4 regions of the Spinactinospora alkalitolerans genome follow, and region 1 is predicted to be linked to each of the others. Evidence: riboswitches for the same ligand, from Rfam matches in the RefSeq annotation. Region 1 holds a riboswitch; each other region holds the start of a gene.
The links. Region 1 has a riboswitch for thiamine pyrophosphate ahead of thiD (bifunctional hydroxymethylpyrimidine kinase/phosphomethylpyrimidine kinase). Riboswitches for the same ligand answer to the same signal wherever they lie in the genome.
Positions count from the first base shown of each region.

Region 2: another riboswitch for thiamine pyrophosphate. It lies ahead of thiO (glycine oxidase ThiO); the one in region 1 lies ahead of thiD (bifunctional hydroxymethylpyrimidine kinase/phosphomethylpyrimidine kinase).
Region 3: another riboswitch for thiamine pyrophosphate. It lies ahead of HDA32_RS04715 (ECF transporter S component); the one in region 1 lies ahead of thiD (bifunctional hydroxymethylpyrimidine kinase/phosphomethylpyrimidine kinase).
Region 4: another riboswitch for thiamine pyrophosphate. It lies ahead of HDA32_RS27405 (TenA family protein); the one in region 1 lies ahead of thiD (bifunctional hydroxymethylpyrimidine kinase/phosphomethylpyrimidine kinase).

Region 1 is NZ_JACCCC010000001.1:1,424,140-1,426,330, reverse strand. It holds gene HDA32_RS06390 (acyl-CoA synthetase) at 1-29, shown strand, start outside; gene HDA32_RS06385 (serine/threonine-protein kinase) at 79-1,185, shown strand; TPP riboswitch at 1,232-1,326, shown strand; gene thiD (bifunctional hydroxymethylpyrimidine kinase/phosphomethylpyrimidine kinase) at 1,315-2,142, shown strand.
Region 2 is NZ_JACCCC010000001.1:4,265,281-4,267,471, forward strand. It holds gene thiE (thiamine phosphate synthase) at 1-594, opposite strand, end outside; gene HDA32_RS18910 (Rv2175c family DNA-binding protein) at 640-999, opposite strand; TPP riboswitch at 1,135-1,246, shown strand; gene thiO (glycine oxidase ThiO) at 1,243-2,191, shown strand, end outside.
Region 3 is NZ_JACCCC010000001.1:1,013,312-1,015,502, forward strand. It holds gene glgP (alpha-glucan family phosphorylase) at 1-1,024, shown strand, start outside; TPP riboswitch at 1,166-1,275, shown strand; gene HDA32_RS04715 (ECF transporter S component) at 1,382-1,990, shown strand; gene HDA32_RS04720 (ABC transporter ATP-binding protein) at 1,996-2,191, shown strand, end outside.
Region 4 is NZ_JACCCC010000001.1:6,133,379-6,135,569, reverse strand. It holds gene HDA32_RS27410 (hypothetical protein) at 1-247, shown strand, start outside; gene HDA32_RS27405 (TenA family protein) at 600-1,307, opposite strand; TPP riboswitch at 1,295-1,402, opposite strand; gene HDA32_RS27400 (LCP family protein) at 1,484-2,191, opposite strand, start outside.

The DNA of each region.
Region 1 (2,191 bases):
GGGACCCGGCGTCCGTGGCCGAGAGGTGACCGTCCGCGCGATGCGCCGGCGGCGATGCCGGCGCTATCGTCGTTGACCATGGGCCCGCAGATACTCGCCGAACGCTACCGACTGGTCGAGCCGATCGGCCACGGCGGCATGGGGACCGTCTGGCGCGCCGAGGACGAACTGCTGCACCGGCAGGTCGCCGTCAAGGAGGTCCGGGTCTCCCGCGACCTGGAGGCCGACGTCCGCGACGAGCTGGTGCGCCGCACCATGCGCGAGGCCCGGATCTGCGCGGGACTGAGCCATCCCTCCATCGTCACCGTCCACGACGTCGTGCAGGAGGCCGACCGGCCGTGGATCATCATGGAGCTGGTCCGCGGCCGCGGACTGGACCAGGTGGTGCAGGACGACGGGCCGCTGCCGCCCCGCCGCGTGGCCGAGATCGGCCGCCGGCTGCTCGCCGCGCTGCGTGCCGCGCACGAGGCCGGCGTGCTGCACCGCGACGTCAAGCCGGGCAACGTGATGCTGCTGCCCGACGGCCGACCGGTGCTCAGCGACTTCGGCATCGCGGTGTCGGACTCCGAGGACAGGCTCACGCTCACCGGACGGCTGCCCGGCTCCCCCGGCTACGTCGCGCCCGAACGGCTGCACGACGGCACCATGACCCCGGCGGCCGACCTGTGGTCGCTGGGCGCGACCCTGTACTTCGCGGTCGAGGGCCGCTCGGCCTACGAGCGCGACACCCCGGCGGCCCGGCTCACCGCGGCGATGCAGGAGGCCCCCGACCCGGCCCGGCGGGCCGGTCCGCTGCGCCCGGTGCTCAACGGCATGCTGCAGCACGACCCCGAGCACCGCCTGGTCGGCGCCGCGCTGGACTCCGCACTGGCCGACGTCGCCGCCGGCGGCACCACCGAGGACCTCACGCCCACTCGGCTCGACGTCTCCGGACTGGCGCCGCCCCGCGCCGTGACCGGGCCGAACACCCCGCTGCCGGTCGGGGCGAAGATGACCATGGGCGCCCCCGGCGGCTTCGGCGCGGCGCACCGCGGCCGCTGGTGGGGCCTGCTCATCTCGCTGCTGGTCGGCATCGTCACGCTGATCCTCGCGCCGCTGCTGGTGGAGTACCTGTCCAGCACGCTGCTACCGGAGGACCAGCCCGGCCCCTCGCCGTCGTCGCAGACGGCCACGCCCGGCGGCTGAGGCGGTCGGGGACGGCGTTCCCGCCATGATCGTTGCTAGCGTTGTCACCATGGGCGCGGGGTGCCGGATCGGTCCGGCTGAGAGCACACCCGTGAACCTGATCTAGGTAGTGCTAGCGAAGGGACGTCCTTGACCAGCTTCAACATCCTGTCCATCGCCGGAACCGACCCCAGCGGCGGCGCGGGGATCCAGGCCGACCTCAAGACCTTCTCGGCCCTGGGCGGCTACGGCATGAGCGTGGTGACCGCGCTCGTCGCACAGACCACGACCGGCGTGCGCGAGGTGCACGAGGTCCCGCCGGAGTTCATCACCAGCCAGCTCGACACGCTCCTGAACGACGTCCGGGTCGACGCGGTCAAGATCGGCATGCTGGGCAACACCGGCGTCATCGACGCCGTGGTCCGGGCCATCGACGACCACCGGCTGCCCAACGTCGTGCTCGACCCGGTCATGGTGGCCAAGAGCGGCGACCGGCTGCTCGCCGCCGACGCGATCGAGGCGGTGCGGTCGCAGCTGCTGCCGCGCGCCGACCTGGTCACGCCGAACCTGCCCGAGGCCGCCGAACTCCTCGGCGAGGAGGAGGTGCACGACCTGGCGTCAATGGGCGAGCAGGCCACGAGGCTGCTGACGCTGGGGGCCAGGCAGGTGCTGCTCAAGGGCGGCCACCTCAGCGGGCAGAGCAGCACCGATCTGCTGGTGGCGGCGGAGGCGGCCCCCGAGACGTTCTCGGCCGAGCGCATCCCCACCAAGAACACCCACGGCACCGGCTGCACGCTGTCCTCGGCGATCGCCGCGCTGCGCCCGCAGCGGCGCGCCTGGTTCGAGGCGGTGCGCGACGCCAAGAACTACCTCACCGAGGCGCTGCGGCACGCCGACGACCTGGAGGTCGGCCACGGCAAGGGCCCCGTCCACCATTTCCACGCCTGGTGGGGCGAGGGGGTCGGGGAGCGCGGCTGAAAGGGGCGGACGGCGAGGGGCGCCGCGGCCGGTGGCCGCGGCGCCCCTT
Region 2 (2,191 bases), 2.8 Mb from region 1:
GGCCAGGGTGATGGCGCGGACCACGACGACGCGGCGGGCGCCCGCGTCCAGTACTTGGCCGAGATTGGACAGGTCGATGCCGCCGATGGCGAACCAGGGGCGGTCGGTGCCGAGTCCGGCCGCGTGCTCCACGACGGACAGGCCGGCGGCCGGGCGCCCCGGCTTGGTGGGGGTGGCCCAGGCCGGGCCGACGCAGAAGTAGTCGACGCCCTCTTCGACGGCCGAGGCCGCGGCCATCTCCGGGGCGTTGTTGGACCGCCCGATCAGCGGCCCGGGACCGATGATCTCGCGAGCGTGCGGCACCGGCAGGTCGTTCTGGCCCAGGTGCAGCACATCGGCGCGCACAGCGCGGGCGATGTCGGCGCGGTCGTTGACCGACAGCAGTGCGCCGTGGCGGTCGCACGCCTCCCGAACGGTCTCCAGGCACTCCAGCTCCTGGCGGGTCTCCAGGGTCTTGTCGCGCAACTGGACGATGTCCACGCCGCCCGACAGCGCCGCGTCCAGGAAGTCGGCCAGGTCCCCCTGGCCCTGGCGGGCGTCGGTGCACAGGTACAGCAGGGCGGAGTCAAGGCGCTCCCGCAAGCTCGCATTCACGCCGCCCAGCATAGGACCGACGCCGCCGGGCGGCGGAGGGCGGCCCTACAGCGCCAGTGCCTGGGCGCGGCGGCGCACCTCGGTGCCACGGTTGGCGATGAGGGCGTCGATCGGGGCGCCGGGCAGCGTGTCGTCGGCCGTGAACAGCCAGCGCAGCGCCTCGTCCTCGGTGAAACCGCAGTCGGCGAGGACGGTGAGCGTACCGGAGAGGCCCTTGACGATCTCGCCGTCGGCGATGAAGACGGCGGGGATCGACCAGACCCCCGAGCGCCGCACCCCGAGGAGCTTGTGGTCGTTGATCAGTTGTTTGATCCGATTCGGACTGACACCGAGCGCCTGGGCGGTCTCGTTGATGGTGAGCCAGTCGCCCACGAGGGCGTCGGTGTCGCGGTCAATCTGTGTCACGTCAGCCAATCTCCCACATACCACTGGAATCCAAACGCGGACACGGGGCGTTATCGCTGTAGGCGTAGTGGTGAGCGGTGACGAGCGGGCGCGTTGCCCCCACCGCGCCGCGACGTTCTAGCATTGCCGTAGAACATGAAACCCCGCGGGAGCCGGGTGGGACCCGGCTGAGAGGGAGGCTGTGAGCCTCCGACCGCACGAACCTGATCCGGATCATGCCGGCGAAGGGAGTGGAGGCGAGACGTGCGCACACCACCATCCGACCACGGTTCCTCCCGGCCCGCCCCCGATGTCGTCGTCGTCGGAGCCGGGCTGATCGGCCTGGTCACCGCATGGCGGGCGGCCCAGCGGGGACTGCGGGTGAGCGTCGTCGCGCCGGAGCCGCACGCGGCGGCCTCCGGCGTCGCCGCGGGGATGCTCACCCCGGCCACCGAGGCCGCCTTCGGCGAAGAGGCCCTCATGCGGTTCGGGATCCACTCCCGCGACCGCTACCCCGGTTTCATCGCCGAACTGGAGTCCGAGAGCGGCCGCGACGCCGGGTACCGCGCCGAAGGGACCCTGCAGGTCGCCTTCGACACCGACGACCTGGCCCGGCTCACCGAGCTGATGGAGCTGCAGGGCCGGCTCGGCGTCAAGGCCCAGCGGCTGACCGGCCGCGAGTGCCGGAGGCTGGAACCGATGCTGGCGCCGTCGGTGCGCGGCGGCGTCCTCGCGCCCGAGGACCACTCCGTCGACCCCCGCCGGCTGATGGCGGCGCTGCGGGCCGCGGCGCTGCACCGCGGCGCCGAGCTGGTCACCGACCGCGTCACCGAGGTCGTCGTATCCGGCGGCGCCGCGCTGGGCGTGCGCCTGAGCGGCGGCGACCGCCTGGACGCCGGGCAGGTGGTGCTGGCGGCCGGCACCTGGACCCCCGGCATCGGCGGGGTGCCGGCCGACGTGCTCCCGCCGCTGCGTCCGGTCAAGGGGCAACTGCTGCGGCTGCGCACCCCCGAGGGCGAGGAGCCGATCGTCACCCGCACGGTGCGCGGCCTGGTCAGGGGTACGCCCGTGTACCTGGTGCCGCGGGCCGACGGCGAGATCGTGCTCGGCGCCACGCAGGAGGAGACCGGGTACGACACCCGGCTCACCGTCGGCGGCGTGTGGGAGGTCCTGCGCGACGCCCGCGAACTGGTCCCCGGCGTCAGCGAACTGG
Region 3 (2,191 bases), 410 kb from region 1:
GCACCCGGAGCGGCCGGTCCAGATCGTCATCGCGGGCAAGGCCCACCCCGCCGACGAGGGGGGCAAGCGCCTCATCCAGGACATCGTGCGCTTCACCGACGACCCCGCCGTTCGGCACCGGATCGTGTTCCTGCCCGACTACGACATGGCGCTGGCGCGTTCGCTGGTGCAGGGCAGCGACGTCTGGCTGAACAACCCGCTGCGCCCGCTGGAGGCGTGCGGCACCTCCGGGATGAAGGTGGCGCTCAACGGGGGGCTGAACCTCTCCATCCGCGACGGCTGGTGGGACGAGTGGTTCGACGGGTCCAACGGCTGGGCCATCCCCACCGCCGACGGGGTGGGCGAACCGGACCGGCGCGACGCACTGGAGGCCGCCGCGCTGTACGAGCTGTTCGAGGACCAGGTCGCTCCGCTGTTCTACGACCACGACGAGTCCGGCCTGCCCAAGCGCTGGCTGGAGATGGTCAAGCACACCCTCGTCTCCCTCGGCCCGAAGGTGCTGGCGAACCGGATGGTGCGCGACTACGTGGAGCTGCTGTACCGGCCCGCCGCCGCCTCCTCCCGGCTGCTCACCAGGAGGGGGGACACGGCCGGGGTGCGCGAGCTGGCCGCGTGGAAGCAGCGGGTGCGGCGGGCCTGGCCCGGCGTGCGCATCGAGCACGTCGAGGTGGCCGGTGTGGACGACCCGCCGCAGGTCGGCGGCGAGTTGAAGGTGCGGGCCACGCTGGTGCTCGGCGACCTCGACTCCGCCGACATCCGCGTCGAGATCGCGTTCGGCCGGATCAACGACTCCGAGGAGCTGGTGGAGCCGTCCTTCGCCGAGCTCGCGGTGGCGTCGGGCGAGCAGCAGGAGGGCCCGCTGATCCGCTACACGGGCTCGGTCCCGCTGGAGCGCGCGGGCGCGAGCGGCTACACCGTGCGGGTGCTGCCCAAACATCCCCTGCTCACCGATCCGGCGGAGATGGGCCTGGTCGTGGTCCCCGAGCCACCGGGGGGCATGGGCAACGGCATGGTGCTGAGGTAGCGCGGCGACCTGTGCCCGCCGATCTTGACCTTGTGGGGCCTGAGAACGCTGCGACAACCCCGACGAGGTCGAGATCGGCGAGGGAACCACCGTGAGACCCGCGGCCCTTGACCGATCAGGTGGTGCACCGCCCATAATGGAGGAAACCGACAGGGGAGCGCTTCGGCGCTGAGAGTGCGGAAAACCGTTCCGCAGACCCTTACACACCTGATCTGGGTCATGCCAGCGAAGGAAGTCGTGGGAACCGCCGCCGGTGGCGCGTGCTCCGCGCACCGGTTTCGGCGATCGGTGCGCGCACGTGTGCGGGCGGCCACTCTTGGCCGAGCCCTCTCGTCACGTACGAAGGGACATCCCGCTATGAGCACCGAATCCAGGTTCAAGACCGGGCCCGGGCCCGGGTACTCCGTCCTCAACTGGCGGACCGTGGACATCGTCGTCGCCGCCGTCATCGGCGTCAGCATCGGGGTCGTCTTCTGGCTGTGGGGCGTGCTGTGGACCGCCACCGAGCCGCTGTTCGTGTTCTTCCCGCCGGCCCAGGCCGTCATCTACGGCATGTGGATGCTGCCCGGCGTGCTGGGCGGCCTGGTCATCCGCAAGGCCGGCGCGGCCCTGCTCACCTCCGTCGCCGCGGCCTCCGTCTCGATCCTGCTCGGCGTCCCGTGGGGCGTCTCCGTCATCGTCTCCGGAGTGCTCCAGGGCCTGCTGCCCGAGCTGGTCTTCCTCGCCTTCGCCTACCGGCGCTGGAACACGGGCGTCGCCGTGCTCGCCGGCGTCGCCGCCGGGATCTCCCCGGCCATCAAGGACAACATCACCACCTACGTCACCTGGCCCATCGAGTACCAGCTCGCCTACGCCGCAATCGTTCTGGTCAGCGCCGGCCTCATCGCGGGCGTCGGCGGACGGCTGCTCACCACGGCCCTGGCCAGGACCGACGCGCTGGCCCCCTTCCCTTCGGCCCGGGGCTAGCCGGGATGCCCACGACGAACGGGGCCGCCCGCGCCGGGGGCGGCCGGGGAGCCCGCGTCGAACTCGCCGGATGGGGCTGGCGGCACTCCGGCCGCGGCACCCACGCGCTGCGCGGCGTCGACCTGACCTTCGAACCCGGCGAGCGCGTGCTGCTCCTGGGCGCCTCGGGCGCGGGCAAGAGCACCCTGCTGCACGCGCTGG
Region 4 (2,191 bases), 4.7 Mb from region 1:
GGGCACCGGCGACGCGGTCTCCGAGACCGAGCGGCTGCGGGCCGGGGCCGAGCAGGCCGCCGACGGCGCCGCGGCCGATGCCGCGGAGGTCACCGAGAGCACCGAGAGCACCGACGCGCTCCCCGACGCCGAGGCCGTGTCCGAGGAGCCCGCCTCCCTGACCGAGGAGCCGGTGCAGGCCCTGGAGGACGCCGCCGACGTCGACTCGGTGGACGTCGCGACCCCCGTCGACACGCCGCTGCTCTGAGCGCTGCCGACCCCATGAACGGGTGTCCCGTCGACCGTCCCGGCGGGGCACCCCGCTCCGGCGGAAGGGCCGTCCAGCGGCCCTGATCCCCGGAGCGGTCTCCCGGCATCGGAGGGCGGTGCAGTTCGGGAGACGGGGGCCACCACCTCTTTCCTGATCGGAGGGGGAGGAGAGGGGCGGTGGCCTCAACGCGGCGGCGGCGCCCAGGCGCCGCCGCCGACGCCGATCAGCAGCCGCGCCGGTCGGCGTTTTGCCTTTCCCGCCGATCTCGACCTTGGGTTTCAACCTTGTGGGGCCTAAAAATCCCAGCAAGGTCACGATCGCCGGACACGGTGATCGGTCGCCGCGGCCCTCACGCGCCGGTCGGTGCGCTCCACTCCTCCAGGGTCCAGGCCATGTTCCAGAAGCGGACCTCGTGGTGGCAGCTGTCCTCGAACGCCCGCTCCATCCTGGCGCGTTCGGCCGCGCCGGCGTCGGCCGCCAGCGAGTCGAGCATCGAGCGCAGCTCGGTGGTGACGGACTGGCAGCCGGGATCGGCGTAGAACGTCCACCAGCCGAGGAACGGGTTGTCCGGGCCGGGCCGCTCGTCGCGGACGAACCGGTCGGCGGCCCAGGTGTAGGTCCACGGGCAGGGCAGCAGCGAGGCGAGCAGTACGCCCAGGCTGTCGCGTCCGGCCGCCATCATGTGGTCGACGTAGGCCTGCGCGCTCGGCGCCAGGCGGCCGACCTGGGCCTCGGCGTAGCCGGTGCCGGCGTGCTCGCACAGGACCTGGTGCGGGTGCGACTCCTCGTCCAGGACGAAGGCGATGCTGTCGTGGAAGTGCCGCATCCACCCGCGGTCCGGCGAGAGCGCCAGGCCCAGGCCGTAGCAGCGGATGTAGGCGCTCAGGTACTGGTGGTCCTGGCCCACGTAGTGCAGCACCTTCTCCTTGGCCAGGGTGCCGTCGCGCATCCCGGCCAGGAAGGGGTGGTCGTAGAACGCCTCGAACAGGTCGGCGTGGCGCCGGCCCAGCTCGGCGGTGAAGCCGGTTTCCATGGTGGCGACAGGGGAGTTGCCCACCGCGTTCCCTCCGCTCGTACGAACGAGATCAGGTTCAACGGGTTCGGGCGCCGCGCCCGTCTCAGTCCCGTTCCGGGACACCCCGCGTGGTTACCCGGGCCACGTTACTAGGGCCGCCCGATCGGCGGTACCCCGGAGGGGCCGCGGCCACCGGAGGCGGCGGCCGCGGCCCGCGGTCACCGCCGGTCGGTTCCGGTGCCCTCGCCCAGGCCGTTGACGCAGGGGTCGGAGGTGGCGTCGCGGCCCTCGATGCTCCCGGCGGAGTCGCCGGAGGAGGACTCGGGCGCGACGGGTTCGGTCGAGGGCTCGGCCGGATACGACGGCGAGGGGGTGCCCGACGCGCTCGGATCGGGGGTCGGCGCCTCGGGGCTGCCGCTCTCCAGCATCGCGTCGGTGACCTGGCCGTCGGTGTTGACGGCTTCGAACAGTTGGGCGGCCTTCTCCTCGTCCCAGACCACCCGGTTGGGGTTGTAGGGGGCCGGCCACCACGGCACCGTGTAGAACGTGATGTCGTCGAGGTCGACGTCGGCCAGCGTGGAGCCGATGGAGATCATCTTGTCCAGCGTGAGCTCGTCATCGGTCGCCGTGTGTTCGGTGACGGCCTTGAGCAGGGAGGTCGTCTTGCTCGGGCTGGTGAGGACGTCGCTGCTGGTCACCTGCTCGGCCAGCGCGGCGAGGAACATCTGCTGGCGGTCGATGCGGCCGATGTCGCCGCCGTCGCCGATCTCGTAGCGGGCGCGCACGAACGACAGCGACTCCTCGCCGTCGAGCGTCTGCACCCCGGCCTGCAGGTCGAGCTTTGAGCGCTCGTCCTCCATCGGCTTCGGGATGCACATCTCCACGCCGCCGACCGCGTCCACCACGTCGCGGAAGCCGACGAAGTT